2 regions of the Streptomyces sp. NPDC023573 genome follow, and region 1 is predicted to be linked to the other one. Evidence: riboswitches for the same ligand, from Rfam matches in the RefSeq annotation. Region 1 holds a riboswitch; the other holds the start of a gene.
What was found. Region 1 has a riboswitch for glycine ahead of gcvT (glycine cleavage system aminomethyltransferase GcvT). Riboswitches for the same ligand answer to the same signal wherever they lie in the genome.
Positions count from the first base shown of each region.

Region 2: it holds a riboswitch for glycine, as region 1 does, so the genes downstream of both, gcvP (aminomethyl-transferring glycine dehydrogenase) here and gcvT (glycine cleavage system aminomethyltransferase GcvT) in region 1, are expected to answer to the same signal.

Region 1 covers NZ_JBVHKB010000005.1:282,511-298,027, reverse strand. Annotated here, with positions in the region: gene ACZ32T_RS18400 (mandelate racemase/muconate lactonizing enzyme family protein) at 1-285, shown strand, start outside; gene ACZ32T_RS18395 (RidA family protein) at 282-692, shown strand; gene ACZ32T_RS18390 (EF-hand domain-containing protein) at 805-1,338, opposite strand; gene ACZ32T_RS18385 ((5-formylfuran-3-yl)methyl phosphate synthase) at 1,733-2,488, shown strand; gene ACZ32T_RS18380 (aldehyde dehydrogenase family protein) at 2,497-3,903, shown strand; gene ACZ32T_RS18375 (NAD(P)-dependent alcohol dehydrogenase) at 3,906-5,009, shown strand; gene ACZ32T_RS18370 (class I SAM-dependent methyltransferase) at 5,006-5,977, shown strand; gene ACZ32T_RS18365 (L-serine ammonia-lyase) at 5,964-7,349, opposite strand; gene glyA (serine hydroxymethyltransferase) at 7,506-8,765, opposite strand; gene gcvH (glycine cleavage system protein GcvH) at 8,785-9,162, opposite strand; gene gcvT (glycine cleavage system aminomethyltransferase GcvT) at 9,274-10,401, opposite strand; glycine riboswitch at 10,569-10,666, opposite strand; gene ACZ32T_RS18345 (AAA family ATPase) at 10,840-11,529, shown strand; gene ACZ32T_RS18340 (enhanced serine sensitivity protein SseB) at 11,705-12,481, shown strand; gene ACZ32T_RS18335 (enhanced serine sensitivity protein SseB C-terminal domain-containing protein) at 12,636-13,430, shown strand; gene ACZ32T_RS18330 (ABC transporter permease) at 13,787-14,779, shown strand; gene ACZ32T_RS18325 (ABC transporter substrate-binding protein) at 14,824-15,517, shown strand, end outside.
Region 2 covers NZ_JBVHKB010000010.1:325,681-341,197, reverse strand. Annotated here, with positions in the region: gene ACZ32T_RS29650 (DUF881 domain-containing protein) at 1-681, shown strand, start outside; gene ACZ32T_RS29645 (small basic family protein) at 678-1,010, shown strand; gene ACZ32T_RS29640 (DUF881 domain-containing protein) at 1,028-1,897, shown strand; gene ACZ32T_RS29635 (FHA domain-containing protein) at 2,088-2,861, shown strand; gene ftsR (transcriptional regulator FtsR) at 2,903-3,637, shown strand; gene ACZ32T_RS29625 (bifunctional nuclease family protein) at 3,691-4,164, shown strand; gene ACZ32T_RS29620 (MerR family transcriptional regulator) at 4,332-4,949, shown strand; gene ACZ32T_RS29615 (DNA polymerase IV) at 5,030-6,505, shown strand; gene ACZ32T_RS29610 (PRC-barrel domain-containing protein) at 6,427-6,798, opposite strand; glycine riboswitch at 6,932-7,027, shown strand; gene gcvP (aminomethyl-transferring glycine dehydrogenase) at 7,221-10,106, shown strand; gene ACZ32T_RS29600 (DUF5999 family protein) at 10,173-10,379, opposite strand; gene ACZ32T_RS29595 (hypothetical protein) at 10,668-11,282, opposite strand; gene ACZ32T_RS29590 (glutamate-cysteine ligase family protein) at 11,775-13,280, shown strand; gene ACZ32T_RS29585 (CPBP family intramembrane glutamic endopeptidase) at 13,345-14,154, shown strand; gene ACZ32T_RS29580 (PhzF family phenazine biosynthesis protein) at 14,177-14,998, opposite strand; gene ACZ32T_RS29575 (class I SAM-dependent methyltransferase) at 15,097-15,517, opposite strand, start outside.

The DNA.
Region 1 (15,517 bases):
GCGGCGCACTGCGAGACCTTCGGGCTCGGCATGAACCTGCACAGCGGCGGCGAGCTCGGCATCGCGACGGCCGCGCATCTCGCGGTGGTCGCCAGCACTCCCGTCCTCTCCCGTGCCATCGACTCCATGTACTACCTGCACGCCGACGACATCATCGAGCCGATCCCGCTGGAGAACGGCAGCCTTCACGTCCCGACCGGACCCGGCCTCGGCGTCACCGTCGACGAGGAGAAGCTCCGCCACTACGCGGAGGTCAACGCCCGCGAAGGAGACCTGACCCGATGACCGGATCCACCCCCGCCCGGCGCGCCGTCCGCACCGACCGGGCGCCCGCGCCCGCAGGCGCCTACAGTCAGGGAATCGTCGCGGGCCCCTACCTGTTCACCTCGGGCTTCGGCCCCCAGGACCCGGACACCGGCGCCGTCGCGGACACCGTCGGGGAGCAGACCGCCCAGGTGCTGCGGAACGTCGGCGCCGTACTGGAGGCCGAAGGGCTCGGGCCCCAGGACGTCGTCAAGGTGACGGCCCACCTCCAGCATCTGCGCCGCGACTTCGCCGCATACGACGCCGAGTACCGCGCGTTCTTCCCGGCGCCACACCCGGTGCGCACCACCGTGGGCTCCGACCTCATGGACATCCTGGTGGAGATCGACGTCGTCGCGCTCCGCCGGGAGGTGCCGGCGCCCGTCTGACAGGCGGTGCTCGTGCCGGTCAGCCGGCACGAGCACCGGAGCCGGGTCACCTCACGCGACAGCGGTCCCCCGGGGCGTCGTCGCGGTCGGAGCGCGGCCGGGGCCGGCCGGATCAGGCCGCCGGAGCCGCTGCCAGCAGGTCCGCGGGGATGCCGCCCTTGTCGGGGGCGTAGAAGTTCTTGATCTCGGTCTCCCAGGCGTCCACCCGGACCCGGTCGTCCTCATCGGGCTCGAAGGCGTCGAAGAGCGCGTGGATGTTGGGCAGGTCGAAGCCCACCCCCCTCATCATGCCGATGAACACCGGCCGGATGACAGTGCCGCTGCCGTCCAGGTCACCGAGGCGGGCGAAGCCGGCCGCGAACTGGTCGACCGCCGTGCCGAAGCGCTCGGGCGAGAGGACGCACGCCTGGTACTCGTCGTAGGTGATCCGGCCGTCGTGATCGGTGTCGAGCTCACCGGCCAGCGTGTTCCAGTACCGCGTGAACCCGGCCCGCATGGCTTGCTTCCGTGCCTCGTCGGCTCCGGGTACGGCTGCGGCGACCCGGCTGCTCATCAGCTCGAAGTCGTCGGACTCCAGGACCCCGTTGCCGTCGGCGTCGAACAGGGTGAACACGAGTTTGACTCGGTTGATGGCTTCGTTCCGCATAAGTGCTCGCCTTTCGTCGGACCGGGAGACGGGCCGGCCGGTCGCACGGCCGTCGCGCTGTCACTATGTGGGCTGCGGCACCCGGATCCCCGGGGAGGAACGGTCGTTCAGCAGAAAGAATGAACCTGCCGGCTGCCACGCATACACCGCCCGCTTCGCCGCCTGCGGGCACCGTGTCCCATGACGCCCACCGGGCCACCGGACCGTGCGGTTCCGGCGGATCAGGTGAGAACCGGCGTGCACGGCGCACTGGATACGGCGGTGCCCCGTTCGCTCTCCCCGCGCCCTACCGGCGGTCAGGGGGCGCGCTGAAGATGAGCCGACCGCAAGAAATCCGAGCGACTCCGCACACCTGCTTCCCGGGCAGGTGGACACGCGGTGGAAGGAGCCCACTTTGTTGCTTCTCATCTCCCCGGACGGCGTCGAGGAGGCCCTCGACTGTGCGAAGGCGGCAGAGCATCTCGACATCGTCGATGTGAAGAAGCCCGACGAGGGCTCGCTCGGCGCGAACTTCCCGTGGGTCATCAGGGAGATCAGAGAGGCCGTCCCGGCGGACAAGCCGGTGTCCGCCACCGTGGGAGACGTGCCGTACAAGCCCGGCACGGTGGCGCAGGCGGCACTTGGTGCGGCCGTCTCCGGAGCCACCTACATCAAGGTCGGCCTCTACGGATGCACGACGCCCGAGCAGGCGGTCGACGTCATGCGAGGGGTCGTCCGGGCGGTGAAGGACTACCGGCCGGATGCCTTCGTCGTCGCCTCCGGCTACGCCGACGCCCACCGGATCGGCTGCGTCAACCCGCTCGCACTGCCCGACATCGCCCTGCGCTCGGGCTCCGACGCGGCCATGCTCGACACCGCGGTGAAGGACGGGACACGGCTGTTCGACCACCTGCCGCCCGACGTCTGCGCGGAGTTCGTGCGACTGGCCCACGAAGCCGGTCTGCTCGCTGCCCTCGCGGGCAGCGTGAAGGTGGGAGACCTCGGCGTACTGCACCGCATCGGTACGGACATCGTGGGGGTACGCGGGGCGGTCTGCGAGGGCGGCGACCGCAACACCGGAAGGATCAAGCCGGAGTTGGTGGCCGCCTTCCGGGCGGAGATGGACCGGCACGCCCGGGAGCACACGGCTGCCGTCAGCGCGGCGAGTTGACCGCCGGGATGGCCGCGCGTCAGCGCCGGCACGGGCCCGCGACTCCCGGCGAGCGCTTCGACGTCCTCGATCCGGCGACCGGCGAGGCATTCGACGAGGCCCCACAACAGCAGCCGGGCGAACTGGACGCCGTCGTAGGCAGGGCCCACGAGGCCTGGCGCGGGTGGCGGTCCGACCCCGCCGCCCGCTCGGCCGCACTGCTCGCGGCAGCTGACGCCGTGGAGGCGGCCGGGACGGACCTCGCCCCCTTGCTCACCCGCGAACAGGGGAAGCCCCTGGCCGAGTCCTACGCGGAGATCGCCCGCACGGCGGCGCGCCTGCGCTACTTCGCCGAGCGGACGGCCCCTCGCCCCCGGCTCCTCACGGACGGCCGTCCGATGCGGAGCGAGATCCGCTGGCGGCCGCTCGGGCCGGTCGCCGCGATCACCCCGTGGAACTTCCCCCTGCAACTGGCAGCCGCGAAGTTCGCGCCCGCACTCGCCGCGGGCAACACGATGGTGCTCAAGCCCTCGCCCTTCACACCTCTCGCCACCCGCCTGCTGGGATCCGTCGTCTCCACCGCCCTCCCCGAGGACGTACTGACGATCGTCACCGGTCACGAACCCCTCGGCGCCCGCCTCGCGGCCCACCCGGGCATCCGCCACGTGACCTTCACCGGGTCGGTTCCCACCGGACGGGCTGTCGCGCGGGACGCGGCGGCCTCACTCGCCCGCGTCACCCTGGAGCTGGGAGGCAACGACGCGGCCGTCCTGCTGGACGACGTGGAGGTGGAGCGGATCGCGGACCGGCTGTTCTGGGCGGCGTTCCGCAACTGCGGGCAGGTCTGCATGGCGGTGAAGCGCGTCTACGCCCCCGCCCGGCTCTACGACCAGGTGGTGGAGGCCCTTGCGGAGCGCGCGAAGAGCGTCGTACTCGGAGCCGGCCTCGATCCGGCGACGCAGCTGGGCCCGGTCAACAACGCCCCTCAGCTGGCCCGGGTCGAGGACTACACGGCGCGGGCACTGGCGGACGGCGCCCGGGCCGTGGCCGGGGGGCACCGGCTGGACCGGCCGGGCTATTTCTTCGCCCCGACGATCCTGGCCGATGTCCCGGCGACCAGCGCCGTGGTGACGGAGGAGCAGTTCGGGCCCGTTCTGCCGGTGCTGCCGTACGGGAGCACCGACGAGGCCGTCGAGGCGGCCAACGACACCGGCTACGGGCTGGGCGGCTCGGTATGGGGGACCGACCTCGACCGGGCCGAGGAGGTGGCCGGCCGGCTGGAGTGCGGAACGGCGTGGATCAACCACCACGCCGAACTCTCCCTCGACCAGCCCTTCGCGGGATCCAAGGAGAGCGGTGTCGGCGTCGCGGGCGGCCCATGGGGGCTGTACGGCAACCTCGCGCCGTTCGTCGTGCACCGTCCGCAGGAGGCGTGAGGATGAGGTTCGGCGCAGCGGTGCTGCGTTCGTACGAGAGCCGTTTCGCCATCGAGGAGGTGCTCCTGGCAGGTGGGCCGGCCGCCGGCGAGGTCCTGGTCGAGATCGCGGGCTGCGGAATGTGCCGGACCGATCTCGCGGTCAGGCGTTCCGCGGGCCGCTCACCGCTGCCGGCGGTGCTCGGGCACGAAGGCGCAGGGGTGGTGGTGGAGACGGGCGGCCCGCACACCGGCCTGGACAACGGCGACCATGTGGTGCTGAGCTTCGACTCCTGCGGCCACTGCCGGAACTGCCTGGCCGCTGCCTCCGCCTACTGCGACTCGTTCGCCTCGCTCAACCTCTTCGGAGGGCGCAAGGAGAACGCGGCGCGCTTCACCGACGCGGCCGGGGGCGAGTTGGCCCCCCGGTGGTTCGGTCAGTCCTCGTTCGCCGAGTACGCGATGGTCCCGGCGCGCAATGCCGTGCGGGTCGACCCCTCGCTGCCCGTCGAACTGCTCGGACCGCTCGGCTGCGGGTTCCTCACGGGCGCCGGAGCGGTCCTCAACTCCTTCGGCGTCGCGCCCGGCGACACCCTCGCGGTCTTCGGCGCGGGCGCGGTGGGCCTGGCCGCGGTGATGGCGGCCGCCGCCTCCGGAGCGGTGACGGTGGCAGTAGACCGGTACCCCGAACGGCTGGCCCTCGCCGAACGCTTCGGCGCGATCCCGCTGAACGCCGCCTCGCCCGATCTCCCAGGCCGTATCCGTCAGCTGACCGACGGCGGCGCGCACTACGCACTGGACACCACAGCCTCCGCCCAGCTGATCAACGACGCGCTCCGGGCCCTGCGCCCGACGGGGCGTCTCGGCCTGGTGGCACGGCTCCGCACCAGGCTGCCACTCGAACCGGGAGCGCTTGACCAGGGCAGGACGATCACCCACATCTGCGAGGGCGACGCGGTGCCGGGACTGCTCGTCCCGCGGCTGACCGGGCTGTGGCAGGCCGGGCGGTTCCCCTTCGACGAGCTGATCCGTACGTACCCGCTCGCCGACATCAACGAGGCCGAACGCGACTGCGAAGCGGGGCGCGTGGTCAAACCCGTACTGATCCCAGGAGGAAGAAGCCGATGAGTGAGGCATCCACCGTCCCTCACCACCCCGTGGCCCGACTCACCGATGGAGGAAACGTGAACGGCGCGACGCGTCGCAGCACCGGTGTGGACGGAGGGGTGGGTGTGACCGCTCTCCTGGTCGCCGCGGCACGGGCGATCGAGACCCACCGCCACGACGCCCTGGCACAGGACGTCTACGCGGAACACTTCGTGCGCGCCGCACCGGCATCCGACGGCTGGCCGGTCCGGATGGAAGAGGTCCAGGACGGGGACGCGAACCCGCTGTGGGGGCGATTCGCGCGCTACTTCGGTCTGCGGACGAGAGTCCTCGACGACTTTCTCCTCCGGTCGGTGCACACCGGGGAAGCCCGCCAGGTGGTGCTGTTCGGTGCGGGGCTCGACGCGCGGGCGTACCGGCTCGACTGGCCTGACGGCTGCGTGGTCTACGAGATCGACAGGGGAGGCGTGCTGGAGTTCAAGCACGGGGTGCTCGACGGGCTGTCGGCCACCCCTCGGGCGGCGCGCGTTCCCGTCCCGGTCGATCTGCGCGCCGACTGGGTCGAGGCGCTCACCGGCGCCGGCTTCGACACGGCCGCACCGAGCGTGTGGCTGGCCGAGGGCTTGCTGTTCTACCTGCCCGCCGCCGCCGAGACGTACCTCATCGACATGGTGGACCGGATGAGCCCGGAAGGGAGCGCCCTGGCGTACGAGGTCAAGCTCGAGAAGGACCTGCTGGAATACCGTGACAGCCCGCTCTACACGGCGACGGCACAGCAGATCGGCATCGACCTGCTCACCCTCTTCGACAGGGAGCCGCGGCCGGACTCAGCCGGTGATCTCGAGAGCAGGGGCTGGTCCACGGAGGTCCACACCCCCTTCGACTTCACCCGCCGGCACGGACGCGGCCCGTTGCCCGAGGAGAACGACGCCCTGGCGGGCAACCGGTGGGTCTTCGCGGACAAGCTCCGACCGCCTAGCACTCGATGATGTTCACCGCGAGCCCGCCGCGCGCCGTCTCCTTGTACTTGACGCTCATGTCCGCGCCCGTCTCCTTCATCGTCTTGATGACCTTGTCCAGGGAGACCTTGTGGCTGCCGTCGCCGCGCAGCGCCATCTTGGCCGCCGTGACCGCCTTGACCGCCGCCATGCCGTTGCGCTCGATGCAGGGGATCTGGACGAGGCCGCCGACCGGGTCGCAGGTCAGGCCCAGGTTGTGCTCCATGCCGATCTCGGCGGCGTTCTCCACCTGCTCGGGGGAGCCGCCCAGGACCTCGGCGAGGGCGCCGGCGGCCATGGAGCAGGCGGAGCCGACCTCGCCCTGGCAGCCGACCTCGGCGCCGGAGATGGACGCGTTCTCCTTGAAGAGCATGCCGATCGCGCCGGCGGCCAGCAGGAAGCGGACGACGCTGTCGTCCTTCTCGGCCTCGGTGCAGCCGCCCGCCGCGAAGTTCATCCAGTAGTGCAGTACGGCGGGAATGATGCCCGCCGCGCCGTTGGTCGGGGCGGTCACCACACGGCCCCCGGCGGCGTTCTCCTCGTTGACGGCCATCGCGTAGAGGGTGATCCACTCCATCGCGTGCGTCTGGGGGTCGCCCTCGGCCCGCAGCTGCCTGGCCGAGTTCGCGGCGCGGCGGCGGACCTTCAGGCCGCCGGGCAGGATGCCCTCGCGGGACATGCCGCGGGCGATGCAGGCCTGCATGACGCGCCAGATCTCCAGCAGCCCCGCGCGGATCTCGTCCTCGGTCCGCCAGGCCTTCTCGTTCTCCAGCATCAGGGAGGAGATGGACAGGCCGGTCTCCCGGGCGAGCCTCAGCAGCTCGTCGCCCGTGCGGAAGGGGTGCTTCAGGACGGTGTCGTCCGGGACGATCGGGTTCTCGCCGGCCACCGCGTCCTCGTCGACGACGAAGCCGCCGCCCACCGAGTAGTACGTCTTCTCCAGGAGCGGGGCGCCGTCGCGGTCGTACGCGAGGACCGTCATCCCGTTGGCGTGGTACGGCAGGGCCTTGCGCCGGTGCAGGACCAGCTGCTCGTCGGCGTCGAAGGGGATGTCGTGCATGCCGAGCAGATTGATGCGCCCCGAGGCGCGGATCTCCTCGACGCGGGCGTCGGCGCCCTCGACGTCGACGGTGCGGGGCGACTCGCCCTCCAGCCCCAGCAGGACGGCCTTCGGGGTGCCGTGCCCGTGACCGGTCGCGCCGAGCGAGCCGTACAGCTCGGCCCGTATCGAGGCGGTGTGGGCCAGCAGGCCCTCGTTCTTGAGGCGGCGGGCGAACATGCGGGCCGCGCGCATCGGGCCGACCGTGTGGGAGCTGGACGGGCCGATACCGACCGAGAAGAGGTCGAAGACCGAGAGGGCCACGGGAGTACTCCTAAGGCGTTGGTGGACGTCGTTGTCCGCCGGGTGGTGCGGGGACGGGCCGGTGGGCCCGGGAGCGCGGGGCAAAGGGGTGGGGGCACCGGGCTCACTGTGTTCAGTGTGCGCGGTGCCCCCACCCTGCGTGCAAATTGCGGGTGACTACTTGATGCCGGGGTACAGCGGGAACTTCTCGGCCAGCGCGATCACGCGGGCCTTGAGGTCGTCGGCGTCGTACGCGGGCTTCAGCGCTGACGCGATGATCTCCGCGACCTCGGTGAAGTCCTCGGTCTGGAAGCCACGGGTGGCCAGGGCGGGCGTGCCGATCCGCAGGCCCGAGGTGACCATCGGGGGCCGCGGGTCGTTCGGGACGGCGTTCCGGTTGACCGTGATGCCGACCTCGTGGAGCCGGTCCTCGGCCTGCTGGCCGTCCAGCTCGGAGTTGCGCAGGTCGACCAGGACCAGGTGCACGTCCGTGCCGCCGGAGAGGACGGAGACGCCCACCTCGGTGACGTCCGGCTGTACCAGGCGCTCGGCGAGGATGCGGGCGCCGTCCAGGGTGCGCTGCTGGCGCTCCTTGAACTCCTCGGTCGCCGCGACCTTGAAGGAGACCGCCTTGGCCGCGATCACGTGCTCCAGCGGGCCGCCCTGCTGACCGGGGAAGACCGCCGAGTTGATCTTCTTGGCGAGCTCCTGGGTCGACAGGATGACGCCACCGCGCGGACCACCGAGGGTCTTGTGCGTGGTGGTCGTGACGACGTGGGCGTGCGGCACCGGGTTGGGGTGCAGCCCCGCGGCGACCAGGCCCGCGAAGTGCGCCATGTCGACCATCAGGTACGCGCCGACCTCGTCCGCGATGCGGCGGAAGGCGGCGAAGTCCAGCTGACGCGGGTAGGCGGACCAGCCGGCCACGATCAGCTTCGGCTTCGACTCCTTGGCGAGGCGCTCGACCTCGGCCATGTCCACGACACCGGTGTCGTCGACGTGGTACGGGACCACGTTGTAGAGCTTGCCGGAGAAGTTGATCTTCATGCCGTGGGTCAGGTGACCGCCGTGGGCCAGGTTGAGACCCATGATCGTGTCGCCCGGCTTCAGCAGCGCGAACATCGCGGCGGCGTTGGCCTGCGCGCCGGAGTGCGGCTGGACGTTCGCGGCCTCGGCACCGAAGAGCGCCTTGATGCGGTCGATCGCGATCTGCTCGACCACGTCGACGTGCTCGCAGCCACCGTAGTAGCGGCGGCCGGGGTAGCCCTCGGCGTACTTGTTGGTGAGGACGGAGCCCTGCGCCTCCATGACCGCGACCGGAGCGAAGTTCTCCGAGGCGATCATCTCGAGGGTGGACTGCTGACGGTGGAGCTCGGCATCGACGGCGGCGGCGACGTCCGGGTCCAGCTCGTGGAGGGAGGAGTTGAGAAGCGACATCAGTTAAGTCCCTAAGGTCTCAGTTGCCGGAGAACGCGGTGTACTCGTCGGCGGAGAGAAGGTCTTCCGGCTCCTCCGCGACGCGCACCTTGAACAGCCAGCCGCCCTCGAAGGGAGCGGAGTTCACCAGCGACGGGTCGTCCACGACGTCCTGGTTGGCCGCGGTCACCTCGCCGGTCACCGGCGAGTACAGGTCGCTGACCGACTTGGTCGACTCCAGCTCACCGCAGGTCTCGCCCGCGGTCACCGTGTCGCCGACCTCCGGGAGCTGGGCGTAGACGACGTCACCGAGCGCGTTGGCCGCGAACTCGGTGATGCCGACCGTGGCCACGCCGTCCTCGAGGGCCGACAGCCACTCGTGCTCCTTGCTGTACCGCAGCTGCTGGGGGTTGCTCATGACCTGAATTCTCCTGTACGCGGGGGAGTGCTGATGAACGATGGTCTTACGGTGTGAGACACGACTGCGTCACGTGGGCGGCGCGGTGTGTGACAGGCGCGCCGCGCCGCGTCACTTACGGCGCTTGTAGAACGGCAGCGCCACGACCTCGTACGGCTCGTGCTTGCCCCGGATGTCGACCCCGACACCCTCGGTGCCGGGCGCGGCGTGCGCCGCGTCCACGTAGGCCATGGCGATCGGCTTGCCCAGAGTGGGCGACGGCGCACCGGAGGTGACCTCGCCCACGACCTGCCCGCCGGCCACGACGGGGTAACCCGCGCGCGGCACCCGGCGGCCCTCGGCGACCAGGCCGACGAGCTTGCGGGGCGGGGCGGACTCGGCACGGGCCGCCGCGGCGGTGAGCGCCTCGCGGCCGACGAAGTCGCCCTCCTTCTCGAACTTCACGACCCTGCCCAGGCCCGCGTCGAAGGGGGTCAGCGCGGTGGTCAGCTCGTGCCCGTACAGCGGCATGCCCGCCTCCAGACGGAGCGTGTCGCGGCAGGAGAGCCCGCAGGGGATCAGACCGTACGGCGCGCCCGCCTCGGTCAGCGCCTTCCAGAGCTGCTCGGCGTGGGCGGGGGCCACGAAGAGCTCGAAGCCGTCCTCGCCGGTGTAGCCGGTGCGGGCGATGAGCGCGGGGACGCCGGCGACCGTTCCGGGGAGTCCGGCGTAGTACTTCAGTCCGTCCAGGTCGGCGTCCGTGACCGACTTCAGTACGGCGGGGGAGTCAGGGCCCTGGACGGCGAGCAGCGCGTAGGCGTCGCGGTCGTCCCGCACCTCGGTGTCGAAGTCCCCGGCGCGCCCGGTGAGGGTGTCCAGGACGAGCTGGGCGTTGCCGGCGTTGGCCACCACCATGTACTCGGTCTCGCCCAGGCGGTAGACGATCAGGTCGTCCAGGATCCCGCCGTCCTCCGCGACGATCATCGTGTAGCGGGCCCGGCCCACGCCCACGGTGGCGATGTTGCCGACCAGCGCGTAGCTCAGGAAGGCCGCCGCCTGCGGACCGGTGACGGTGATCTCACCCATGTGCGACAGGTCGAACAGGCCGGCCCGTTCGCGTACGGCGTTGTGCTCGTCGCGCTCGCTGGCGTACCGCAGCGGCATGTCCCAGCCGGCGAAGTCGGTCATGGTCGCGCCCAGGGACCGATGCAGGGCATCGAGGGCGGTGAGACGGGGGGCGGCGCTCGGGGCAGTGCTCATGGACATGGCTCCAGGGCATGACGACAGGGGGTGGTTCCCTCCCCATCTGTCATCGGAACCTGAGAGGTTCGCCGACAGCCCCTGAAAGGGTCCCGACGGGGTCGGCCCCGTCAGCGTCGGCTTGCACCTTGGGTGGAGCCGCAGAGCGGCCCGCTTTTCAGATCTGCCTCATCCACGCGGTACGGGGCCTGAGAGATTCAAGGGAGGAACTTGCTCCTTCGGCGCCCGGCGCACACGGTGACCGGGACTCTCCCGCGCGGATTCAAACGGCCGGTATGCAGTTGGCGGGGTCATCATCGCACGCATTGCGGGAGAGTGGGGCGTCCAGGCCCGGACGGGTGCCGGACCCGACACGTACGGGCGGAAACGGTTGTGCCGCATTACCTTTTCTTTACACTTCTTGGGCAGGTCAGTGGGTGACTCGGCAGGGGGAAGGCGATGACGTTGCAGCGCTACGCGACAACCGCGGGGGCGGCACGCGGTGCGATGCCCCAGCAGCCGGGCGTGCCCGCCCGGGAGCTGACGGGCGGGCCCGCTCAGGTGGTGCGTGATCTGCGGGGCGGGGGCGGCCGGGGCCCGAGTGGCCTGGACTTCGCGGCGGGTGACGTGGTCGTGGTCTCGGGGCTGCCCGGCAGCGGGAAGTCGACGCTGATCCGGCGGGCGGTGAAGGAGTACGCGGTCGACTCCCAGGACACCAGGGACCGCTGGGCGGCCGCCCTGCCCGCCTTACTCCCGTACGCCCTCTACCGCCCCCTGGTGCGTGCCGCGCACTACGCCGGGCTGTGGCGGGCGCTGCGGTCGGGCGGACCGGTCGTCGTCCACGACTGCGGCACGCAGGCGTGGGTGCGCAGCTGGCTGGCGCGCGAGGCCCGGCGCCGGGGCAGCGGCCTCCACCTCGTCCTGCTCGACGTCACCCCCCGGGTGGCCAGGCAGGGGCAGCGGGAGCGTGGGCGCGGGGTCTCCGGATACGCCTTCGCCCGGCACCGGCGCGCGGTGGGCCGGCTGCTGCGCGACACGGAGACCGGACTGCTGCCGCCGGGGTGCGCCTCGGCGGTCCTGCTCGACCGTGAGGCCGCCGCGGGCATCGACCGGATCTCGTTCCCGGAGGCGCGGCTCCCGCAGGAGTAGAGGACTCGGTGGCGTCACCGTTCGCATACGCACAGTTCGCGGGCCTCCGGCACGCTGTCCGGAATCTGGACGGTGCGGTGGACGGGGGCGCCGCCTCCGCGGGGCTCTGCCCTCCTGCCGCGACCCGGTCTAGAGTTTCAGCCGCACCGCATGGCGAGAGAGGGACACAGACACCGTGGACATTCCGGCTCAGGCCCAGGCCCCGTCGCACCCGTCGCAGGGATGGCCGGCCAACGAGTTCGAGGAAGTGCTCAGCGCCTCGCTCGGCGTGCCCGGGGCGGGCGGACGACTCGTCGAGGTGCTCGGCCGCAGCCAGGTCTGGGTCCCCCTGCCGAACGGCGGGGGGCGCGACAGCACCGACCTCGATCTGCCGACGGTCGACATCGACGGCGGCGCGTACGTCCCCGTGTTCAGCTCCGAGGCGCAGTTCCTCCAGTGCGTCGGCACCCATCTCTCCTTCACCGTCGCACCCGCACGCGAGTTCGCCCGCGGACTGCCGCCGCAGCTCGGGATAGCGGTCAACCCCGGCGGCGCCGTCGGCGTGCCCCTGCCGCCCGGCGCCGTCGCCGAGCTCTGCCGGGCCGGGCGCACCCCGCTGGACGGCCCCGCGAGCGGCGGCCGGGTGCGGCTGTACGAGCCGGACTGGAAGGAGGACCCCGTCGACTTCCTCGCCGCGGTGTCCGCCGAATTCCAGGGGACCACCGGGGTGAAGACCGCGCGCCGGGCGCTGGCCAGCATCGAGGGCGAGAGCCCCGTCCTCTTCGTCGGCGTCGAGTCCGACGTCTGGGACGCCGCCGGGCAGAGCGCCCCGCTGGACGCCCTGGGGCGCGCGCTCGGCCGGGTCCAGGTGCCCTGGCCGGTCAATCTCCTGCTGCTGGACATGGCCCAGGACCCGGTCGGGGACTGGATGCTGGAGAAGGTGCGTCCGTTCTACCGGCGCGACGCGTACTGAGAGACGGACCCGCCGATGCCACGTGGCGTCAAGACGGTGTCAGGGGCGGCGCATAAGCTGGTTGGATGACGAGGCCGCCCCGTGTGCCCGGGAGTGGCACCACAGCACAGTGCGGCATGCGGGAACAGCGGAACGAAGAGGGGCGGGACCCAGGGTGAGTGCGTCAGGTACCGCGGCGGCCGGTCAGGTCGAGCACATGCTGCGCCAAGTGACCCCGGGGCGCCTCGACGCGTACGAGTCGCTGTTGCGGTCCCTCGCGGACGGCCAGGTCTGGATGCTCCTCTGGCACGGCACGGCGGGCTCCCCCGACGCCCAGTACGGCAACATGGAGGTCGAAGGGCAGGGTTACGCCCCCTGCGTGACCTCCGCCCAGGAGCTCTCGGCCAGCGGCTGGAACAGGGCCCACGAGGTGATCACGGGCCGCGACATCGCCCGCTCCCTCTTCCCCGACCGCTGGGGCATCTGGCTCAATCCGCACGCCCCCGGCGGCGGCGTCGGCATCCCCTGGCTGGACCTGCGCCGCATCGCCACCGGCCTCGACCGGATGCCCGCGGGGCCGCTGCGGCTGACCGAGCCCTCCATCGAACTCCCGCAGTTCTACGCCCTGCTGTCGCAGAACGCCCACCGCACCTCCGCCGTCCGCGCGCTGCGCCGCGCCTGGGTGCAGCCCGCGCTCGGCGCCCCGTACCTCGCGATCGGGCTCGACCTCTACGACACGGGCCGGCCGTCCGTCGACGCGGTCCGCGCGATGATGCAGCAGTCGATCGGCGTGGTCCCCGACGGACTGCCCGTCTCCACGGTCTCGCTGTCCGACGAGTACGACCCCGTCGCGATGTGGCTGAACGCCAACTCCCGCCCGTTCTACGACCGCGAGGCGCACGCCCCGGCACCCGCTGCCCCGGGTTACGGCTACCCGCCCGCCACAGGTCCGGTACCGCACGCGTACTGAGAGGGCGCCGGCCGCCGGCGCGGTGTCGCGGCCAAATCGTCACCTGAACCACGCAGTTGGGTGGCATGTCCGTTAGTGACGGATTGGTTCCCCGCGGACCCGCTCAACAAGCACAGCTGTCCGCATAACGGAAGCCTCTTGGCAGCATCACGTTTGAGCAAACATTCCCCGTCAGGTCTGGCGGGTGATCGCAAAGTGGTTGAAGACTCCACACAGCAGGTGCTCCATGCCCGACGAAACCCTCTTTCAAACAGGGTGAGTTCGGCATGTGTGATCGCATCTGTCATGTTTTGTTAGAGCCGCTACAGCGGCGGTCACAGGCCGGCCACCGTCGGCCGAGAGGGGTCTCCAGCGCAATGACGGCACCGATCGAGACCACCGGGGCGGACGCGCGGCCCGAAACGGTGCTGGAAGGCGCCGGGCGCAAGGAGATCGAGGGCCGCTCGCTCGGCCGGATCGCCTGGACGCGCTTCAAGCGGGACAAGGGCGCGATGGCCGGCGGCATCGTCGTCGTGCTGCTGATCCTCACCGCGGTCCTGTCCAAGCCGCTCCAGTCGCTCCTCGGGCTCGACCCCAACGCCTTCAACCAGAGCCTGGTCGACCCCGTCATGCTGGCGCCCAAGGGCTCCCTGGGCGGGATCAGCTGGGACCACCCCCTCGGAGTCGAGCCGCAGACCGGACGCGACATCCTGGCGCGCATCCTCGAAGGCTCCTGGGTCTCCCTCGTGGTCGCCGTCGGCTCCACGCTGCTCTCGGTCGTCATCGGCGTCGTCATGGGCGTCGTGGCCGGGTTCTACGGCGGCTGGGTGGACAGCTTCATCAGCCGGCTGATGGACACCTTCCTCGCCTTCCCGCTGCTCCTCTTCGCGATCTCCATCTCCGCCTCCCTGCAGGGCAACGCCTTCGGGATGGAAGGGCTCACGCTGCGGATCGCGGTCCTGATCTTCGTGATCGGGTTCTTCAGCTGGCCCTACATCGGCCGTATCGTCCGTGCGCAGACCATGTCGCTGCGCGAGCGGGAGTTCGTCGAGGCTGCCAGGTCGCTGGGCGCACGCGGCCCGTTCATCCTCTTCCGCGAGCTGCTGCCGAACCTGATCGCGCCGATCCTCGTGTACGCGACGCTGCTGATCCCCACGAACATCCTCTTCGAGGCGTCCCTGTCCTTCCTCGGTGTGGGTATCGCGCCGCCGCAGGCGTCCTGGGGCGGGATGCTCACGCAGGCCGTCGACCTCTACGAGGTGGACCCGATGTTCATGGTCATCCCCGGTATGGCGATCTTCATCACCGTGCTGGCCTTCAATCTGCTGGGGGACGGGCTGCGCGACGCACTCGACCCTCGTGGCAAGTAATCGCGGCAGTGCCGCACCGGACTAGCGAGGGGGCTTTCCTCAGCATGCAGAACAGAAAGACAGCAGCGGCCATAGCCGTGGCCGTAGCGGTGTCGCTCGGCGCATCGGCCTGCAGCGGCAGCGATTCGGGCGGTGACAGCAACGGCGGTGGGGGCAACGCCAAGGCCGACGCCGGTCTGTCGAGCATCGTCAACGCGACCGACAAGAAGGGGGGGACGGTCACGTACGAGCACTCCAGTGGCCCGGACTCCCTGGACCCGGGCAACACGTACTACGGCTGGGTGCAGAACTTCTCCCGCCTGTACGCCCGTTCGCTGGTGACCTTCAAGCCGGCCGCCGGCAAGGAGAGCCTGGAGGTCGTTCCCGACCTCGCCACCGGCCTCGGCAAGGCCAGCGACGACGCCAAGACCTGGACGTACACGCTCCGCAAGGGCGTGAAGTTCGAGGACGGCACCGAGATCACCTCGAAGGACGTCAAGTACGCCGTCGAGCGCTCCAACTTCGCGCCGGAGGCACTGTCCAACGGTCCGACGTACTTCAAGGCCTACCTCGAGGGCGGCGACAAGTACAAGGGCCCGTACAAGGACAAGTCGGCCGAAGGCCTCAAGTCCATCGAGACGCCGGACGACCACACGATCGTCTTCAAGCTGAACAAGCCGTTCGCGGACATGGACTACCTCGCGGCGTTCTCGCAGACCGCCCCGATCCAGCAGAAGGCCGACACGGGCGCCAGCTACG
Region 2 (15,517 bases), on a different contig from region 1:
GTCGCGGCTCCTGTCGTGGCCAAGGAGCGCGAAGAGCTCATCGACCGGGTGAACGCCGAGACCTCCATGGCGGACACGCTCGAGGCGGATGTCGACAAACTGCGCAAGGACGTCGGAGAGCGGCAGCGCAAGGCGCTTCAGGAGCACGGTGGGGACCAGGGCGGCCTGGTGGCGTTGCTGTCCGGGGCCACCCCGGTCGAAGGTCCCGGCATCAAACTGGTCGTGGACGACGCCGAGGACACCGACCAGGGCGGCGGCGGCCCCCGTGAGTCCACCGGTTTCGCCGACACCGGGCGGGTTCGTGACCGGGACATGCAGCGTGTGGTCAACGGTCTGTGGCAGTCCGGTGCCGAGGCGATCGCCATCAACGGGCAGCGGCTGACGGCCCTCTCAGCGATCCGCGCGGCGGGCGACGCCATACTGGTCGACAACAGGCCGCTCGTGCCGCCGTACACGGTGCAGGCGGTGGGGGACGGCAAGAAGCTCGCCACGGCCTTCCAGAACAGTGCGGACGGCCAGTATCTTCAGGCGCTGCACGAGAGCTTCGACATCCGCACCAGCATCTCCGAGCAGGAGAAGGTGCGCCTTCCGGCCGCGCCCAGCCTGATCGTACGAACAGCAGAGCCTCAGGCCGCAGACACGGGCAGTGGTGCGGCAGACACAGGGAAGGGCACATCGTGATCGCCGTACTGGGCCTCGTCGTGGGAGTCGTGGTCGGACTGTTGGTCCGGCCCGAAGTTCCGGCGGTGGTCGAGCCCTACCTGCCGATCGCCGTGGTCGCCGCCCTCGACGCCGTCTTCGGCGGACTGCGGGCCATGCTCGACGGGATCTTCGTGGACAAGGTCTTCGTTGTGTCGTTCCTGTCGAACGTCGTCGTGGCCGCGCTGATCGTCTTCCTGGGCGACAAACTGGGTGTCGGGGCCCAGCTCTCCACCGGTGTGGTGGTCGTGCTCGGCATTCGGATCTTCTCCAACGCCGCGGCCATCCGCCGGCACGTCTTCCGGGCGTGAGGCCGATGAGCGACGGCATGAGCAACGAACAGAACCCGGGCGACGCACAGCAGCCCGGCCACGCGTTCAGGCCCGGAAACGGTGGGCGGGCCGGCGCGCTCCCGCCGGAAGCGCCCGAACCACCCGGGTCCGGCCCCGCACCGCCCCGGCAGGGCGGGCCGGAGGGGGTCTCGGGACGCCAGCGACTGCGGGCGGGCCTATGGCCGCCCAGGGTGAGCAGAGCCCAACTGATCGTGGCGCTCCTGCTGTTCGTCCTCGGTCTGGGCCTGGCCATCCAGGTCAGGTCGAACAGCGACAACAGCGCCCTGCGCGGGGCCCGCCAGGAGGACCTGGTCCGTATCCTTGACGAGCTCGACAACCGGACCCAGCGCCTGGAGGACGAAAAGCAGCGTCTCGACGACCAGCGCACGGAACTGGAGAACAGCTCCGACCAGGCGGAGGAAGCCCGCAAGCAGACGCTCGAGAAGGAGCGGCAGCTCGGTATCCTGGCAGGTACCGTCGCCGCACACGGTCCCGGGATCACTCTGACCATCAGTGACCCGGCCGGTGCGGTGGAGGCCGACATGCTCCTCGACACCATCCAGGAGCTGCGCGCGGCAGGCGCCGAGGCCATCGAGATCAACGGCGTGCGGGTGGTGGCGAACACATATTTCTCCGGGGACGGGGGAGAGTTGAGAGTCGACGGCCGGAAGGTCGAGTCCCCCTACGCGTTCAAGGTCATCGGCAAGCCGCAGGACCTGGAGCCGGCTCTGAACATTCCCGGCGGTGTGGTGCAGACGCTCGAGAAGGAGCAGGCCACGGTGGAGGTGGCGCGCGCCGACGACATCGTCGTGGACGCCTTGCGACCCCCGAAGCAGCCTGATCACGCTCGGTCGTCGCCCCAGTGAGGCGGCGGTGCGTCGGAGTCGAAGGACACGGGCGCCGGGTTGCGGGGGGTCGGCGCAACGGATCGGTGACGTGTGGTGGAAACTGTCGGGTGGATACGGACGTTGTGAGGATGTCCGGGTCGGCAGGTGTGGTCATTCAGGGTTCGTCCTGCCCCACGGGCGGGTCTATTTCGGTCAAGGGGAAACGCCCGTGAAGTTGTTTGCGAAGTTGTTCGGAAAGAGCGCCCGCGAGGACAGCAACAGCGCTGCCCGTCACCGCGCTCCGCGTCAGGGCGCCGAGGAGCAGGGTGCGGAGCGCCCGCTCTTCCGCGACGAGGTCCAGGGAGGCGCCGGCGCGTCGTCCGTTGACCCTGGAGGTGCAGGGCGCATAGGTTTCGGGGAGCCATCGACCTCGAGTACGGGTGGAGGGTTCGCCCCCGCTCCGGAGGGCTCGTCCATGCCGGTTTGTACGAGGTGCGGGCATCGCAATGCCGAGGCCAGCCGCTTCTGCTCCAACTGTGGTGCGCCGCTGAGGGGCGGAGTGCCCGAGCGTGCCTCCGAGACGACCTCGACCATCTCGATCTCCGGTATCGAGGCGTACGAGGCGGAGGCGACAGGCCAGACGGCCGTTCCGTCGCTCTCCCCGGAGGCCCAGGCCGCCGTCGACGCCCTGCCGGCGGGTTCCGCGCTGCTGGTGGTGCGACGCGGCCCGAACTCCGGCAGTCGCTTCCTGCTGGACGGTGACCTGACGACGGCCGGCCGTCATCCGCAGAGCGACATCTTCCTCGACGACGTGACCGTGTCGCGGCGTCATGTGGAGTTCCACAGGAACCCGGACGGTAGTTTCACCGTGGGAGACGTCGGCAGCCTCAACGGCACCTATGTCAACCGCGAGCGCATCGATTCCGTCGCGCTGACCAACGGCGACGAAGTCCAGATCGGAAAGTACCGGCTGGTCTTCTACGCGAGCCAGCGGGGCGTGTGACCCTCCCCCGGGCAGTGTCCGGGGGGACCCCAGGAAGGTCCATGCTGCGAACACCGACAGGCGGTGCCGGTCACGGCACCGCCGCCGCCGGTCAGCGCGCGATGAGCATCGGCACGGTGCTTCTGCAGCTGCGCGACGAATTTCCCGAAGTCACCATCTCCAAGATCCGCTTCCTGGAGACGGAGGGGCTCATCGAGCCCCAGCGGACGCCGTCGGGCTACCGGAAGTTCAGCCCCGCCGACGTCGAGCGGCTGACGCAGGTGCTGCGCATGCAGCGCGACCACTACCTGCCGCTCAAGGTCATCCGTGAGCACCTGGAGGCCCTCGCACGCGGTGAGCAGGTGGCACTGCCGCACGGAGGCCCGGGTGATCCCGCCGACGCCCTCCGGGACCAGGGGCAGGCCACCGCCGCCCGTATCGGACGCTCCGAGCTCCTGGCGGCCACCGAGGCGACCGAGGAGCAGCTCGACGAGTGGGAGTCGTACGGGCTGATCGTGCCGGCCGCCGGCGGGAGCTACGACGCCGAGGCGGTGAATGTGGCACGGCTGGTGGCGGACCTGGGCAGATTCGGTCTCGAACCTCGGCATCTGCGGGCCGTCAAGGCGGCCGCGGAGCGTGAGGCAGGGCTGGTCGAACAGGTGGTCGCGCCGCTGCGCCGGCACCGGAATCCGCAGACCAGGGCGCATGCGGAGGCCACTGCGAAGGAGCTCGCGGACCTCTCCGTCCGGCTCCACGCCGCGCTGGTGCAGAGCGCTCTGAAGGCCGGCTTCCACTGAGGGCGGGGGAGCCCGACTATCCAAACATGGCGGGCACGTCCTAGGGTTGCTGTGTGAACGAGCTCGACGTTGTGGGTGTCCGGGTGGAAATGCCCTCCAACCAACCGATCGTGCTCCTGCGTGAAGTGGGAGGCGACCGGTACCTCCCTATTTGGATCGGCCCTGGGGAAGCGACCGCGATCGCCTTCGCCCAGCAGGGCATGGCTCCGGCCAGGCCGCTGACCCATGATCTCTTCAAGGATGTGCTCGAGGCCGTAGGCCAGGAGCTCACCGAGGTCCGCATCACGGACCTGCGAGAAGGGGTTTTCTACGCGGAGCTGGTCTTTGCCAGCGGGGTCGAGGTGAGCGCGCGGCCGTCCGACGCCATAGCGCTCGCCCTGCGCACCGGCACGCCCATCTACGGCAGTGACGGGGTGCTGGACGACGCGGGAATCGCCATCCCGGACGAGCAGGAGGACGAGGTGGAGAAGTTCCGCGAGTTCCTCGACCAGATCTCGCCGGAGGACTTCGGTACCAACAGCCAGTGACCTTCCGCGGAGGCTGTGTCAGCGCATCCGACAAGCCGTTCCCGTAAATCAGTCACGGGAAACCACCCTCAGGGTGATTATCACTCGGCGTGCCGAGTGTGGCGATCGTTGACGCACCCCTGGTGACTGCCTACCTTCGAGGTGGCAGGTCAAGGACGGAGGTCGGCGTGAGAAGCAGCGGCGACGGTACGGCTGCGGGTGGGCCGTACCGGCAGCACGGCAGTGCGGCCGACCACTCCATCAGACAGCCGGTTCAGCCGGCTGTGGTGGCAGCGGACGGTGTGGGAGTGGCAGGGGACATCGGCTATCGGGGGCCGACAGCGTGCGCGGCGGCCGGCATCACCTACCGGCAGCTCGACTACTGGGCGCGTACAGGGCTGGTGGAGCCGAGCGTGCGTCCGGCGTACGGGTCGGGGACGCAGCGTCTCTACAGTTTCCGGGACGTGGTCCTCCTCAAGATCGTCAAGCGGTTCCTGGACACGGGGGTCGCTCTGCAGAACATCCGGACCACCGTGCAGCACCTCAGGGCGCGCGGATTCACGGATCTCGAGCGGATGACGCTGATGAGCGACGGTGCGACGGTCTACGAGTGCTCCTCGCCCGACGAGGTCGTGAATCTCCTCCAGGGCGGCCAGGGTGTCTTCGGTATCGCCGTCGGTGTCGTCTGGCGGGATGTCGACGCGGCGCTGTCCCAGCTCCACGGAGAGCGTGTCGACACGGGGGAGACCCTGATCGGCCACAACCCCGCCGACGAACTGGCGCGTCGGCGCAATCGCGCGGGCTGAGTCACCGGGGCGGGACGGGACGGCACAGTGCGTGCGCCGGGCGGGGCGGTTGTCAGTGGCATAGGGCAGCATCGGTCCATGTGAGAGCCGCGCCCACCATTCTGCATCTGGACATGGATGCCTTCTACGCCTCGGCCGAGCAGGCGTCGAAGCCGAGCCTGCGCGGCAAGCCGGTGGTGGTGGGCGGCCTGGGGACGCGTGGCGTGGTCGCCACCGCGTCCTACGAGGCCAGGCGTCTCGGCGTGCATTCGGCGATGCCGATGGCGCAGGCGAGGCGCCTCGCGCCCAACGCGGCCTATCTGGTCCCGCGCTTCGCGCTCTACCGGACGGTGAGCGACCAGGTGATGGAGCTGCTCGGGCGGCTGTCACCGCTCGTCGAGCCGCTCAGCCTGGACGAGGCCTTCGTCGACCTGGAGGCCGGCGGGGTCGCCGACGACTCGGAGTCCGCGCGGGCGATCGGCGGGCAGTTGCGCACCGTTATCGGAGCCGTCACCGGACTCAGCGGTTCCGTCGGCCTGGCAGGATCCAAGATGCTGGCCAAGATCGCCTCCGAGGAGGCGAAACCGGACGGGCTGCTGCTGATCGAGCCCGGCACCGAGCGTGAGCTCCTGGCGCCCATGTCCGTGCGCATCCTCCCGGGCGTGGGTCCCGCCACAGGTGACCATCTCCGGCGCGCCGGAATGACCCTCGTCAGTCACCTGGCGGAGGCGGGCGAGGCGGAGCTCGTGCGGCTGCTGGGCAAGGCGCACGGTGTCGCGCTTCACCGCATGGCGCAGGGGTACGACGACCGTCCCGTCGTCGCGGAGAGGGACGCCAAGTCCGTGTCGGTCGAGGACACCTTCGACGTCGACCTGCACGACCGGGTGCGCGTGAGGGCGGAGGTCGAGCGGCTCGCGGACCGGTGCGTGCGGCGGCTGCGGGGCGCCGGCCGTTCCGGGCGCACCGTCGTCCTCAAGGTGCGCCGCTACGACTTCTCGACGCTCACCAGGTCCGAGACCCTGCGCGGCCCCACGGACGACCCCACGGTGGTCAGGGAGGCCGCTGCGCGGCTCCTGGAGGCCGTGGACACGACCGGCGGCGTCCGGCTGCTCGGCGTCGGTGTCACGGGGCTGGCGGACTTCACGCAGGAGGACCTCTTCGCGCAGGCCGCCGACGCGGAGCACGCCGCCGGGGAATCCGCCGCGGCCGCGGTCGCGGCGGACGCCGCGGCGGTCGAGGGGCGGCCAGGGGCGGAGGAGGAGCCCGGCGGGGAGACCGGGGGGAGCGAGGAGCATCTGGCCGCGCGGCGCTGGCCGGCCGGCCACGACGTACGGCACGAGGTCCACGGGCACGGCTGGGTGCAGGGCAGCGGCGTCGGCCGGGTCACCGTGCGCTTCGAGGAACCGTGGACGCCGCCAGGCCGGGTGCGGACCTTCCGGATCGACGATCCGCAGCTGCAGCCGGCCGATCCGCTCCGCCTGGTCCGGGAGCCGGCGGACTACTCCTCGTGGCCCGCGAGCCTGCCGAAGTCCCTGTCCGGAGCCGGGCCGGCCGAGGGGGAGGAGTCCAGTCCGTAATGGCGGTAGAGCTGCAACTCCTGCTCGGGAGAGAGATGGCGGCCCACGCCGAAGTCCGGCGCGTCCTTGATCAGGGCCCGGTCGAAGGGGATCACGAGTGCGCCGTCGACGAATTCGCTCGGTTCCAGCGGGACGAACGCGTCCCTGGTGAAGAGACCGGTGCGGACGGCGGCCCACTCGGGGACCCCGGTCGCGTCGTCGAGATAGACCTCGTCCACCGTTCCGATCTTGGCACCTTGGCGGTCGAAGGCCTTGCGGCCGATCAGGCTGCGCGGATCGATGTCGGTCTGCACGGTGCCTCCCACTGGTCACAACTGCATCAGGTGGTCGCGGCTGCTCCACAGGCACTACGAAATGCCAGATCCGGGAGCTCGGCCACTCGAGACGGCCCGCCCCGGCCCCGCTGGTAGGCTGGAGCACGGCTGCTGACCCTGTGCGGGAGAGTCCTCCGGAGCGATTCGGAGGCGCCGAAGGAGCAACTCCTCCCCGGAATCTCTCAGGCCCCCGTACCGCACGGACGAGGTCACTCTGGAAAGCAGGGCGGGATCCGTACGGCACATGCCGCGACGGGGACCACCCTCACCGACGGTGAAAGCCGGTATGCCCCGGGGCGTGCCGGTGAAGCTCTCAGGTCGAGATGACAGATGGGGAGGCCGTTCGGGCAGCCACGCCGTGGCGCCCCTCGCAGGTCGTGACAGACCAGGAGGCCTCCATCATGACCCCCCGTCGCACTCCGCTCTCCCAGCTGGAGCAGGGCATTCCGTTCGAGCAGCGCCACATCGGGCCCGATGCCGAGGCCCAGGCGAAGATGCTGGCCCAGGTCGGCTACGGCTCCCTCGACGAGCTCACCGCCGCGGCGGTGCCCGACGTGATCCGGAGTGCCGAGGCACTGAACCTCCCCGAGGCCCGCACGGAGGCCGAGGTCCTGGCCGAGCTGCGCAGCCTCGCCGACCGTAACCAGGTGCTCGCACCGATGATCGGGCTCGGCTACTACGGCACGTTCACCCCGCCGGTGATCCTGCGCAACGTCATGGAGAACCCTGCCTGGTACACGGCCTACACGCCGTACCAGCCCGAGATCTCCCAGGGGCGGCTCGAAGCCCTCCTGAACTTCCAGACGATGGTCGCCGACCTCACCGGCCTGCCGACCTCCGGCGCCTCGCTCCTGGACGAGGGCACCGCGGCGGCCGAGGCCATGGCTCTGGCACGGCGGGTCGGCAAGGTGAAGGGCGGCGTCTTCCTGGTCGACTCCGACACCCTGCCGCAGACCGTCGCCGTGATCGAGACCCGCGCCGAGCCGACCGGTGTCGAGGTGGTCGTCGCCGACCTCGCCGAGGGCATCCCCGCCGAGATCGCCGAGCGGGGCGTCTTCGGCGTGCTGCTCCAGTACCCGGGCGCCTCCGGCGCCGTGCGCGACATCAAGCCCGTCATCGACCAGGCGCACGAGCTGGGCGCGATCGTGTCCGTCGCGGCCGACCTGCTGGCCCTGACCCTGCTCACCTCGCCCGGCGAGCTGGGCGCGGACATCGCCGTGGGCACCACCCAGCGCTTCGGTGTCCCGATGGGCTTCGGCGGACCGCACGCCGGCTTCATGGCCGTGCGCGAGAAGTTCGCCCGCAGCCTGCCCGGACGCCTCGTCGGGGTCTCCGTCGACGCGGACGGTGACAAGGCCTACCGGCTGGCGCTGCAGACCCGCGAGCAGCACATCCGCCGTGAGAAGGCCACCAGCAACATCTGCACCGCCCAGGTGCTGCTCGCCGTCATGGCCGGTATGTACGCCGTCTACCACGGCCCCGAGGGGCTGCGGACGATCGCCCGGCGCACCCACCGGTTCGCCGCCATCCTGGCTGAAGGGCTGCGCGGAGCCGGGACCGAGGTCGTGCACGACGCGTACTTCGACACCCTCACCGTCCGCGTTCCCGAGGGAGCGGCCGGTGTGGTCGCCGACGCGCGTGAGCGCGGGGTGAACCTGCGGCTCGTCGACGCCGACCACGTCTCCGTCGCCTGCGACGAGACCACGACCCGCACCCAGGTGGCCGCCGTCTGGGCGGCCTTCGGGGCCGGGGGCGACATCGACGCCCTGGACGCCGGAACGGCCGACGCGCTGCCCGAGGGGCTGCTGCGCGACGACGAGATCCTCACCCACCCGGTCTTCCACCGGTACCGCTCCGAGACGGCGATGCTGCGCTACCTGCGCAAGCTCGCCGACCGTGACTACGCGCTGGACCGCGGCATGATCCCGCTCGGATCCTGCACGATGAAGCTCAACGCGACCGCCGAGATGGAGTCGATCACCTGGCCCGAATTCGGTGCGCTGCACCCCTTCGCGCCGGCCGAGCAGGCGCAGGGCTTCCTCACCCTCATCCGGGAGCTCGAGGAGCGCCTTGCCGAGGTCACCGGGTACGACGCCGTCTCCATCCAGCCCAACGCCGGCTCGCAGGGCGAATTCGCCGGCCTGCTGGCCGTGCGCGCCTACCACCGGGCCAACGGGGACCACGCACGCACGGTCTGCCTGATCCCGTCCTCCGCCCACGGCACCAACGCCGCGAGCGCCGTGATGGCCGGCATGAAGGTCGTCGTGGTGAAGACCGCCGACGACGGCGAGGTCGACATAGAGGATCTCCGGGCCAAGATCGCGACCCACCGCGACGAGCTCGCCGTCCTCATGATCACCTACCCCTCCACGCACGGGGTCTTCGAGGAGCACGTCGCGGACATCTGCGGGGAGGTGCACGACGCCGGCGGCCAGGTGTACGTGGACGGCGCCAACCTCAACGCGCTGGTCGGTCTCGCCAAGCCGGGCCACTTCGGCGGCGACGTCTCCCACCTGAACCTGCACAAGACCTTCTGCATCCCGCACGGCGGCGGCGGTCCGGGTGTCGGCCCGGTCGGAGTGCGCGCCCACCTGGCGCCGTACCTCCCCAACCACCCCCTCCAGCCCGCGGCGGGCCCGGAGACCGGCGTCGGGCCGATCTCGGCCGCTCCGTGGGGATCGGCGGGCATCCTGCCGATCTCATGGGCGTACGTACGCCTCATGGGGGGCGAGGGTCTCAAGCGTGCGACGCAGGTCGCCGTACTCGCGGCCAACTACATCGCCAAGCGCCTCGAACCGCACTTCCCGGTCCTCTACAACGGCCCGGCCGGCCTGGTCGCGCACGAGTGCATCGTGGACCTGCGGCCGGTCTCCAAGGCGACCGGGGTCAGCATCGACGACATCGCCAAGCGGCTGATCGACTACGGCTTCCACTCGCCGACCATGTCGTTCCCCGTGGCCGGGACGCTGATGATCGAGCCGACGGAGAGCGAGGACCTGGCCGAGCTCGACAGGTTCTGCGACACGATGATCGCCATCCGCGGCGAGATCGACAAGGTCGCCTCCGGCGAGTGGAGCGGGGACGACAACCCGCTGCGCAACGCCCCGCACACGGCGGCGGCGCTCGGTGGCGAGTGGACCCACGCCTACAGCCGCGAGGAGGCGGTCTTCCCCGCCGGCGTCACGCCTTCGGACAAGTACTGGCCGCCGGTGCGCCGGATCGACGGTGCGTTCGGTGACCGCAACCTCGTCTGCTCCTGCCCGCCCCTGGACGAGTACGACCAGTAAGCAGGGACGCGTCGGGGCCGGTGTGGAGACTTCTCCGGGCCGGCCCCCGTGTTCCGTCTGCCGCGGTCAGGCGGCCCTCACCACCTGACCGCTCTTCAGCGGGCGGTGAGGGGCGATGACCTGCCCGTCGGGGAGCAGCTCACCGGTGTCCTCGAAGAGCAGGACGCCGTTGCACAGCAGGCTCCAGCCCTGTTCCGGGTGGTGGGCCATCAGACGTGCGGCTTCCCGGTCGTTGGAGTCAGCGGTCGGACAGGGTGGCTGGTGCTGGCACATGGGTGGGTTCTTTCGCTGCGTCGATTCGAGTGTCCTGCGGCTGGACGAATGGCTCATGGCCGCCCCCGTATCAAGTCGGTCCGGTCCCAGTGTTGCCCTACGGGCGTCTCTCCGCAGGGATTTCGCGGCAGCTGCTGTTCTCCTCCCCTGACGCATCACCCGGCCGGACGGTTCGATCCAACTGGGCTGTCCGTTCGGATGGTTCGGGGGGACCTGACCGGACTAGTCCGGACGGGTGCGGGCGCGCCCCCGCCGAGCAGCTCGGCGGGGGCGCGTCGGTCAGGGGTGTCAGGCCGGCGACCCGAGGAGGCCGGGGAGTTCGGGAAGGTCCGGCAGAGGCGCCGGGGCGACACGCAGTGTCATGACCGGGAGCAGCTCCGCGACGTGGTGCGGACGGTGGGCCGTGATGCCCGGGGGAGCGGGTGCCAGGGGCACCAGCACATCGGTCGGAGCGAGCGTGCCGGCGCCGGCGTCGGCCTCGATGTCGTGGTGCAGCCACAGCGTGAACATGTAGAGCTCGGGCATCGACAGCAGCCGTGGCTGGTAATGCGTCGTCGCCGACTCCGCCTGGCGTAGGGCGAGTTCGGTGGAGACGATGTACGGGCCCTCGAAGAAGTGCGAGAAGGTCCAGCCGTCGGCGGTGAGCATGGTGTCCGCGGCGGCGACGGCACGCTCACCGCTGCGGATCAGGAAGCGCCAGCCGGCGAGGCGGGTGCGCGGTGCGGCGTCGTTCGGCACGATCCGGTCCAGTACATGGACGGGGAGCGGGAGTTCGGGGCTCAGCGGTCCCTGGACGGACCGGAGAGCGGGCGTATGGGCCTCGCGGACTGCGGTGGGAGAACCGAGTGCCGCGAGAACGCTGCGCAGTGCGGGCGCGGGGGCCGGAGAAACATGCAGCGGCATAGTGGGTCGCCTCTCACTTCGGAGACACGGTGGTGCGTGGGCGGGTGCAGACGGCGCTGTCGGCGTGCGGGGCCAGAGGAAGGCCGGTGACGGGGCGGACGGGCCGATGCGTCAACTCTCTGCCTCGTTCGCAGAGTTTATACGACAAATGTTCACACGATGTTTCGGCTAGCCGACCCGCATATTGCCCGCAAGGGGGATTCGAGACTTTGAATTGCGAGTTTTCTGTGGATTCGGGCCGCTCCCGACCCGCGTCGCCAGGTACTTTCCCGGCGCGGCGGTAGGCTGAAACGCGTCGGCGTTTCAGCCGGGCAACCCGATCGGGCAAACTGCATATGCCCCATGCCTTCGGAATGTGCCTCCGGCTCCAGTCACCAGACTACTGGGTGCCCATCGGTCGTGGGGACGTTACGGATCATCTCGTCGGGGCATTATCGATCGTGATACGAGCGGCCTGTGCCGCGGGCCGCCCACTCGAGGAGGGACCCTTCGATGGGCGAGAAGGTCGAGGCGGGCGCCTTTGCCGCGTCCGATCGGCAGACGTACCGCGAGAAGCTCACCCAGTGCCTGACGGGACTGGAGAGGCTCCTGTCGGAGCGGAGGTTCGATCGTCCCAGGAATCTCATGGGGCTGGAGATCGAGCTGAATCTCGCGGGACCGGACGGCATGCCGAGGATGCGGAATGCGGAGGTGCTCCAGCGCATCGCCAGCCGGGATTTCCAGACCGAACTGGGGATGTTCAACCTGGAAGTGAATATTCTTCCCCACCGGCTGAGCGGCCGGGTATTCGATCAGCTGGCCGAGGAGCTGCGCACAGGGCTCGCCTATGCCCACCGCAAGGCCGCGGAGGTCGACGCCGGGATCGTCATGATCGGCATCCTGCCGACCCTCGGCCGGGACGACGTGGTTTCTGCGAACCTCTCGGACGTCGACCGTTACACGCTCCTCAACGACCAAATGGCCGCCGCGCGCGGCGAGGAATTCGTCCTCGATATCGAAGGTGTCGAGCGATTGGTCTCGACCTCCGCCTCGATCGCCCCCGAGTCGGCCTGTACCTCGGTCCAGTTGCACCTGCAGGTGACGCCGGACCGCTTCGCCGACGTCTGGAACGCGGCGCAGGCCATCGCTTCCGTGCAGATCGCACTCGGCGCCAACTCCCCCTTCCTGTTCGGCAAGGAGCTGTGGCGCGAGTCGAGGCCGCCGCTGTTCCAGCAGGCCACGGACGTGCGGCCGCCCGAACTGCGGAACCAGGGGGTGCGCCCGAGGACCTGGTTCGGGGAGCGCTGGATCAGTTCGGCGTACGAGCTCTTCGAGGAGAACCTGCGCTACTACCCGCCTCTGCTGCCGATCTGCGACGAGGAGGACCCCCTGCGGGTCCTCGACGAGGGCGGTGTGCCGGCCCTGGCCGAGCTCGTCCTGCACAACGGCACGGTCTACCGGTGGAACCGGCCGGTGTACGGGCTGGCCGACGGCGTGCCCCACCTGAGGGTGGAGAACCGGGTCCTGCCCGCCGGCCCCACGGTCGATGACGTGATCGCCAATGCCGCCTTCTACTACGGGCTGGTGCGCGCGCTCGCCGACGAATCCCGGCCGGTGTGGTCCAGGCTGCCCTTCGAGGCGGCAGCCGAGAACTTCGACGCCGCATGCCGCCACGGGATCGACGCCGAGCTGCTCTGGCCGCGCCCCGGCCGCTCCGGCGGCGTGGCGAAGGTGCCGGCCGTCAAGCTCGTACGCGAGGAACTGCTGCCGCTCGCGGCCGCCGGGCTGGACGCGTGGAACATCGAGCCCTCGGACCGGGACCGCTACCTCGGCGTCATCGAGGAGCGCTGCAGGCTCAGGGTGAACGGCGCCTCCTGGCAGGTCGACACCTATCACCGCGCTCTGGACGCGGGGCTGGAACGGGAGGGCGCGCTGGCAGCCACCACCCGGCGCTACGGCGAGCTGATGCAGGTGGGTGAGCCGGTGCACACCTGGCCCGTCGGCTTCCCCGCGCCCTGAGAGGACGCCGCCCGGTGTCCCGCCGCCCCGGCCCCGTCGGGCAAGCTATGACGACGCATAGCTGATGGCAGGTGTACAGGTGGAGGCGGGGCGCGTGGCTGAATCCATTCCTCACGAGGGGGTGTCCCGGCGGACCCTCCGGTCGGAGACCCTCCTCGTGCTGGCTCTCTCGCTCGGGGCCAGCGGAGTCTCCGCCCTGATCAGCTTCATCGGGTCGCTGACGAAACCCGGGGGCCTCAAGGACCAGGCGGCGACGCTCAACGGCTCGTACGCCCCCGGGCGGCCCTGGCTGGACCTGGCCTGGCAGCTGTTCGGCATCGCCTCCGCCCTGGTGCCGGTCGCGCTGGTGGCACACCTGCTGCTCCGGGAGCGGGCCGGACTGCGGAGCCTCGGTCTCGACCGCACCAGGCCATGGCCCGACCTGGGTAGGGGGACCGTCGTCGCGGCGGGGATCGGCAGTGTGGGGCTGGCGTTCTACCTGGTGGCGCGGGCCGCGGGATTCAACCTGACGGTCGTGCCTGAGTCACTGCCCGACGTGTGGTGGAAGTTCCCCGTACTGATCCTCTCCGCGGTGCAGAACTCCCTCGTGGAGGAAGTCATCGTCGTGGGCTATCTCCTGCGCCGACTCGGGCAGTTGGGGTGGACGCCCATGGCCGCACTGGTGGCGAGCTCCGTGCTGCGCGGCTCGTACCACCTGTACCAGGGGATCGGCGGCTTCATCGGGAACATGGCCATGGGCGTCGTCTTCGTGCTGCTGTACCGGCGCTGGGGGCGGGTCGGGCCGCTGGTCGTCGCGCACGCCCTGCTCGACATCGGGGCGTTCGTCGGATACGCGCTGCTCGCCGGGAAGGTGGGCTGGCTGCCCACCCCGTGAGCGGGGCCCGCTGCCGCCGTTGTCAGAGCCCGGCGAGCAGTTCCCCGTCGATCACGGTGACCGCGCTGCCCGTCAGCAGGGTGCGCTCGCCGCGCAGTGAGGTGCGGACCAGGCCGGAGCGGGCGGAGGCCTGGAGGCCGATGAGATCGTCACGGCCGAGCCTGGCCGACCAGAACGGGGCCAGGGCGGTGTGGGCGCTGCCGGTCACCGGATCTTCGTCGATGCCGACCCGGGGGAAGAATCCCCGCGACACGTAGTCGTACGCCCCGGCGGGGTCCTCGGCCGCCGCCGTGGCGATGACGCCCCGCCGGGAGCAGGAGGCGAGTGCGGCAAAGTCGGGCTTCAGGGCCCGTACGGCCGCTTCGTCGGCGAGCTCCACCAGGAGGTCGCCGACGTGCTTCCCCGTGTCGTGGAGGGAGAGGGGTGAGGCGCCGAGTGCTTCCGCGAGCCCGGGCGGTGCCGTCGCGGGGGTGAGCGGCGCGGTCGGGAAGTCCAGCGTCAGGCTGCCGTCGTCATGGGCGGTCGTGCACAGGACACCGGAACGGGTGGCGTGGCGCACCGTGCCGCGCGCGACGTGGGTCGTGTCCAGGACATGGGCGGTGGCGAGTGTCGCGTGCCCGCAGAGATCGATCTCGGTGGTGGGGGTGAACCAGCGCAGCGCCCAGTCCGCCTCGCCGCCCGGCGGCAGGGGATGGGCGAAGGCCGTCTCCGAGAGATTGACCTCGGAGGCGATGCGCTGGAGGCGGTCCGCCTCCGGGAAGGGGCCGGAGTCCAGGATCACGACTCCGGCGGGGTTGCCGGCGAAGGGGCGGTCGGTGAACGCGTCGACGATGCGGATCTTCATGAAGCCGACCGTAGGCGGGGCCGTTCCGCGTCGTCCAAGGCCAATCGCGGGTGCGCGGCCCCGGCTGACAGGGGCCGGGCGCGGCGCCCGGAACCCGCTCAGTGCCCTTCGGGTTTACGGGCGAAGAACGTGCCGGCCGCCCTCTTCGACCCTGCGCCGGGCTCCTCCAGCAGGCGCGCGGTGACGACGAGGCCCGCCTGTTCCAGGAGGGCGACGATCTTTTCCGGCTCCACCAGATGGGACTCGAAGGAGACCGGATGGCCTCCGTACGCCTGCGTCGGACGCAGGCGCTCGCCGTTGCCCACGTGGCCGGCCATCATCAGGTGCCCGCCGGGCGCTAGCGTGCGCCGGAATTCGGCGAACACGACGGGCAGCATCTCCGGCGGCGTGTGGTGGGTCGAGTAGTAGGCCAGGATGCCGCCGAGCTCGCCGTCCCCGATCGGGGGCGCCGTCATCGAGCCGACCGTGAAGCGCAGACTCGGATGGGCCCGCCGGGCCAGCTCGATCATCTTCGGGGAC